2 linked regions of the Alkalihalobacterium alkalinitrilicum genome follow. The protein of the gene in region 1 interacts with the protein of each later gene in a pairwise test. Links are inferred from orthologs where the notes say so. Each region holds a gene or a part of one and is shown in the gene's direction. Other genes may lie near its edges. The genes, in order: tpiA and BK574_RS11395.

Region 1 (3,100 bases):
GATGCAGTTGCTAAGCGCCTAAGTGATTTACTGCAAAAGGAAGTAAATAAAACTGATGAGGCATTTGGTGCTGAAGTGGAACAAGCTATTTCATCGATGCAAAATGGAGACGTCCTTCTTTTAGAAAACGTTCGCTTTTATGCAGGAGAAGAAAAAAATGCAACAGAGTTAGCTCAGCAATTTGCTGCACTTGCTGACCTTTATGTAAACGATGCGTTCGGAGCGGCTCACCGTGCTCATGCTTCAACAGAAGGAATTGCCCATCATATCCCAGCCGTTGCAGGGCTTTTAATGGAAAAAGAATTAGAAGTGTTAGGGAAAGCTCTATCGAATCCTGATCGTCCGTTTACGGCCATTATTGGTGGAGCAAAAGTAAAAGATAAAATTGGAGTTATCGATAATTTACTTGATAAAGTCGATAATTTAATTATCGGTGGTGGCTTAGCGTATACGTTCGTGAAAGCGAAAGGCTATGAAATTGGCCAATCATTACTCGAAGCTGACAAAATCGATTTAGCAAAACAATTTATCGAAAAAGCTGAACAAAAAGGCGTGAAATTATATATGCCAGAAGATGTTGTTGTAGCGAATGAGTTTTCAAAAGATGCAACAACACAAGTTGTAGCGATCGATGAAATTCCAGCCGATTGGCAAGGTCTAGATATCGGTCCAAATACAGTCGATACGTATCGCAAAGTCATTTTAGATTCAAAACTAGTCATTTGGAATGGCCCAATGGGTGTATTTGAATGGGATGCATTTGCGAACGGTACGAAATCTGTAGCGGTAGCACTTTCAGATGCGAGTGATACGTTCACGGTTATCGGTGGTGGAGATTCTGCGGCAGCTGTTGAAAAATTTGATTTAGCTGAAAGCATGAGTCACATTTCAACGGGCGGTGGCGCATCATTAGAGTTTATGGAAGGAAAAGACCTTCTGGGAGTTGTCGCTTTAAACGATAAGTAATCAAGAAAGGATGTTCATATTGCGTAAACCAATCATTGCAGGAAACTGGAAAATGAACAAAACGATGGGGGGAGCTCTTCAATTTGTAGATCAAGTGAAAGGAAACGTTCCGTCAAGTGAACAAGTCGACTCCGTCGTTTGTGCACCAGCACTATTTCTTGATGCTCTTGTGAAAAGCGTTGAAGGAACTGAGCTGAAAGTTGGAGCACAAAATATGCACTTTGAAGAAAGTGGTGCGTTTACTGGAGAAATTAGTCCAGTAGCGTTGGCTGATGTTGGCGTAAATTATGTGATTATTGGTCACTCCGAGCGCCGTGAAATGTTTAATGAAACGGATGAAACGGTCAATCAAAAAGTAAAAGCAGCATTCTCCCATAATCTTGTACCAATTATGTGTTGCGGGGAAACGCTTGAGCAGCGTGAAGCAGGGCAAACGAATTCACTCGTTGGTGAACAAGTACAAAAAGGGCTTGCTAGCCTTACAGAAGATCAAGTGAATCAAGTTGTTATCGCCTATGAGCCAATTTGGGCAATTGGAACAGGTAAATCATCTTCAGCAGAAGAAGCAAATGAGACATGCGCCCATGTACGTAAAGTAGTTGCCGAAATGTATTCACAAGAAATAGCAGATGCTGTTCGCATTCAATATGGTGGTAGTGTGAAACCAGCGAACATTGCAGAATACCTTGGCCAAAGCGATATTGACGGCGCACTAGTAGGAGGAGCAAGCTTAGAAGCAGACTCATTCTTACAGCTTTTGGAGGCAGGGAAATGAGTAAGAAACCGGTGGCACTGATAATCCTAGATGGGTTTGCCTTAAGAGAAGAAACAAAGGGGAACGCGGTAACGCAAGCCAAAAAGCCGAACTTTGATCGCTATTGGGATTCATATCCTCATTCGACGTTAAAAGCATCGGGCGAAGCGGTAGGTTTGCCTAAAGGGCAAATGGGCAATTCCGAAGTTGGCCATTTGAACATTGGAGCAGGACGGATTGTATATCAAAGTTTAACGAGAGTGAATTTGTCTATCCGTGAAGGTGAATTTTTTGAGAATCAAACATTCAATCAGGCAATGGATCATGTGAAAGAAAAAAATAGCAGCTTACATATTTACGGACTTCTTTCCGATGGCGGCGTTCATAGTCATATTGATCATTTGTTTGCCTTACTTGAGATGGCCAAAACAAAAGGATTAGAACGAGTTTACATTCATGGTTTTTTAGATGGCCGTGATGTTGGACCGACTACCGCAGAAGTGTATGTTCGTGCGCTTAGTGAAAAAATAGACGAGCTTGGTATCGGAAAAATAGCAACGATTCATGGAAGATATTATGCGATGGATCGTGATCAGCGTTGGGAACGAGTGGAAAAGTCATATCGAGCGATGGTATATGGTCAAGGTCCTTCTTACCAAAGTGCACTCGAAGTATTAGAAGACTCGTACAACAATAAAATTCACGATGAATTTGTCTTGCCATCTGTCATTATGGATGAAAATAATCAACCGACTGGAACGATTGAAGATAATGATGCGATTATTTTCTTTAACTTTCGACCAGATCGTGCAATTCAAATGTCTCAAGTTTTTACAAATGAAGATTTCAGAGGGTTTGATCGTGGAAATGCATTCCCGAAAAACCTTCATTACGTATGTTTAACGCATTTTAGTGAAACGGTACAAGGTTTCGTCGCGTTCCAACCGACGAACCTAGATAATACTTTAGGTGAAGTGCTTTCACAACAAGGATATAAGCAACTTCGAATTGCAGAAACGGAGAAATATCCGCATGTAACGTTCTTTTTTAGTGGTGGCAGAGAAGAACCATTCACTGGTGAGGAACGAATTCTAATTGACTCACCGAAAGTAGCTACATACGATTTACAACCAGAAATGAGTGCGTACGAAGTAACAGATGCTCTCCTACAAGAAGTTGAAGCGGACAAGCATGATGCGATTATTTTAAACTTCGCCAATCCTGATATGGTAGGACATTCGGGTATGTTAGAGCCGACAGTTAAAGCGATTGAAGTAGTCGATGAGTGCTTAGGCAAAATCGTCGATGCGATTACTAAAAAGGGCGGACATGCGATTATTACAGCGGACCATGGAAATGCCGATGAAGTCATTACTTTAG
Region 2 (3,280 bases), 1.9 Mb from region 1 along the record:
ATACGAATGAGAGCTTTGAATATCTGGCAAGAGAGGCAGGGGCACTTCCATAACCAAGAAGAAGAGGTTAACTCAAGTAAGTATTGAGTTAACCTCTGCGTATTGTATTAAAGCCAAAAAGCAGCTCCTGTAAGTAAACTCCCTAATACTAATGTTGCGATCATTACGTAAATAATCATTTTTTGAAATTTGCGTGACATATGAGTAACCTCCTAAAGACATGCTACTTATATTGTACCTTTTTATAGATTAATGAACAAGATGCTTTTTTTGTACAGAAAAGAAAAGAATTCCATCTATTCTTTCAGTTTGACAAAAAAGCAGGAAAACTTCAAAAGTTAGAGAATATTCTACATGTTAGATTTATTCATAGTGTAGTAATCTATTATTAATCATTTGATAGGAGTCGAAGAAAATGCAAAAACAAAATGCACCTAAAAAAATTGATCATATTGGAATTGCAGTTCAATCAATCGAAAAAACATTGCCGTTTTATACGGAGCAATTAAACCTTGAGTTATTAGCGATAGAAGAAGTTTCATCACAAGGTGTAAAAGTAGCTTTTATTAAAATTGGTGAGTCTAAAATTGAATTATTAGAACCATTACATGATGAAAGTCCGATTGCCAAGTTTATCGCTAAAAAAGGAGAAGGAATTCATCATATTGCGTTAGGGGTAGCAGGAATTCAAGAACGTATAAACGAAATTAGAGAAAAGGGTATTCAGATGATTAATAATGAACCCGTAAAAGGCGCAGGTGGTGCCCAAGTGGCCTTTATTCACCCGAAATCTGCAGGTGGTATTCTGTTTGAGTTTTGTGAAAAGAATAAGTCTGAATAATTTTTTTCTTTCATTGTGCTCGTCAAAAGGTGAAATGGAAGAAAAAATCATGTACCATTTAATGTGAATGATACTTGATAGATGGAGGCAGATAAATGATTAATGAACAACGTCTCGTGGATGAGTTTTTAGAGCTCGTTCAAATTGACTCCGAAACCAAACATGAGCAATTGATTGCGCCAGTATTGAAGAAGAAATTCGAAGATCTTGGTGTTGAAGTGTATGAAGATGATACGACTGGTAAAACAGGTCACGGTGCTGGTAACCTCATTTGTACATTACATGGTACAAAAGAAGGTGTTGATACGATTTACTTTACATCTCACATGGACACTGTAGTCCCAGGTAAAGGAATAAAACCTTCGATTAAAGAAGGGTATGTAGTAACAGATGGGACAACGATTTTAGGTGCTGATGATAAAGCTGGGATTGCGGTTATGCTTGAAGCAATTAAAGTTCTAAAGGAACAAAGTATAGAGTATGGTACGATACAATTTATTATTACAGTAGGTGAAGAATCAGGATTAGTTGGGGCAAAAGAACTTGATCCATCTTTGCTAAAAGCTAAGTTTGGTTTTGCTTTAGATAGTGATGGACCTGTCGGTGATATCATTGTAGCAGCACCTACTCAAGCAAAAGTAAATGTTGTCGTTAATGGAAAAACAGCTCATGCAGGGGTGGCCCCTGAAAAAGGAATATCAGCAATTACTGTTGCTGCTAAAGCCATTTCTAAAATGCCGCTTGGTCGTATTGATGAAGACACAACTGCTAACATTGGAAGATTTGAAGGTGGTACACAAACGAATATTGTTTGTGATTATGTAAAGATCTTAGCTGAGGCCCGTTCACTTCTACCTGAGAAAATGGAAAAACAAGTGGAAACGATGAAAGCAGCATTTGAAGATACGGCAAAAGATTTTGGCACAACGGCTGATGTTGATATTGATATTATGTATCCAGGCTTTAAGTTAGGAGACGGTGATGAAGTTGTAGAAGTTGCAAAACAAGCAATGTCTTCTATAGGCAGGACACCACGTTTATTACAAAGTGGTGGTGGAAGTGATGCAAACATCATTGCTGGCTTTGGCATTCCGACTGTCAACCTTGCAGTTGGCTACGAAGAAATACATACGAAAAATGAACGTATGCCAATTTCAGAATTAGTTAAGTTAGCAGAAGCAGTTGTTTCAATTGTTAAAACGATAACAACGAAATAGAAATAAATTTGCAGAAGAGTCCAAATATTTTGGGCTCTTTTGCGTTTTTCCGGTACACTATACTGGAAAAGTAAGTGAATAAAAGTAAAATATAGATAAATACTTAATATAAGTGATAGGAGAAAGGGGTTAGGAAATTTGGATTATAACACTATACATCAAATGTTAAATTATTTTCGAGCGACTTACAAAGTAGTAGATGAGGATTGGCAAAAATCTGCTCAAGAAGTTGGAATTACACAATCAGAACAGCATATGATCTGGATCATCTATTTTGAAAAAAAAGTTTCGATGTCACAAATTGCTAAGGTTGGGTTGTGGGATCTATCAACAGTAATGCAAGTGATTAAACGTTTAAAAACAAAAGGACTCGTTCAAACGATAAAAGACGAAAATGATCTACGTGTCTCATACGTGATGTTAACACCAGAAGGGGAAGAGAAACGCCAGGAAACATCGCAATTTACATATCATTTTTCAAAATTTATTGAAGACTATATGAACGAAGATGATGAAAAAAAACAAAGACTAGAAGCTATATTCGAGTTTGTGAAGGATTTTTGTAAACATTATTATGGTCAAGAATTTGTACAATGGGTGGAAAGAACGAGTAACTCAAGCATTACAAGTGAGAAAAACGAATGATTTTATATTGATATAAAAAAACGTTCGGATAAAGATTAAAATCCAGCTCCTCATTTAATAGTATAATTAAGGGTTATGAATATGAGAGAAGAGGGTGACTGGATGATGAATAACTACGATGTAATTATCGTTGGCGCAGGGCCAGCTGGTATTTTTACTGCTTACGAACTATTAAACTCAAATCCTAACTTAGGAGTTTTATTTAATAGACAAAGGTCATTTCATTTATAGTAGAAGATGCTTAATTAATGAAAAGAAAATAGAAAAGTACCCACCACCAGCAGGGTTTGAAAGTTAAAGGTGTTCGAGTTGAAACGTCAAATGTAATTATGCAAGATTTAATAAACACTTGTATGTAGCTGGAGGAGATGGGGCAGGTATTACACGTGGATTAGGACAAGTTGGCAAATGGAGTACACGTTGCACGAGCAGTTGTATAGAAAGAATCGAAACAATTTCTAACTGTATAAGTGGGTGTTGAACAAAAGGGTGTGAGTTAAATTGTATAACTCGCATCCTTTTTGAGTTGTTAATCTTTATTGTTTTTTTAGAAATTAAAGTAAGGCATGACACCCAT

The links.
Region 2: the proteins of tpiA (region 1) and BK574_RS11395 interact in binary tests that used the Escherichia coli proteins (3 or more experiments, as listed by UniProt). The link is inferred for Alkalihalobacterium alkalinitrilicum from one-to-one orthologs.

Annotation. Positions count from the first base shown.
Region 1 is NZ_KV917368.1:4,293,761-4,296,860, forward strand. Bases 98-2,863 are described here. They hold tpiA (triose-phosphate isomerase), read left to right. Parts: upstream 98-985; coding sequence 986-1,741; downstream 1,742-2,863. Other genes in these bases: BK574_RS20790 (phosphoglycerate kinase), read left to right, coding at 98-966; gpmI (2,3-bisphosphoglycerate-independent phosphoglycerate mutase), read left to right, coding at 1,738-2,863. Outside these bases: more of BK574_RS20790, read left to right, coding at 1-97; more of gpmI, read left to right, coding at 2,864-3,100. UniProt on the Escherichia coli protein: Involved in the gluconeogenesis. Catalyzes stereospecifically the conversion of dihydroxyacetone phosphate (DHAP) to D-glyceraldehyde-3-phosphate (G3P).
Region 2 is NZ_KV917368.1:2,427,294-2,430,573, reverse strand. What follows is about bases 52-2,997. They hold BK574_RS11395 (M20/M25/M40 family metallo-hydrolase), read left to right. Parts: upstream 52-936; coding sequence 937-2,058; downstream 2,059-2,997. Other genes in these bases: BK574_RS11390 (MarR family transcriptional regulator), read left to right, coding at 2,197-2,703; mce (methylmalonyl-CoA epimerase), read left to right, coding at 416-841; prli42 (stressosome-associated protein Prli42), read right to left, coding at 108-200; BK574_RS11405 (L,D-transpeptidase), read left to right, coding at 52-53. Outside these bases: more of BK574_RS11405, read left to right, coding at 1-51. UniProt on the Escherichia coli protein: Cleaves the N-terminal amino acid of tripeptides.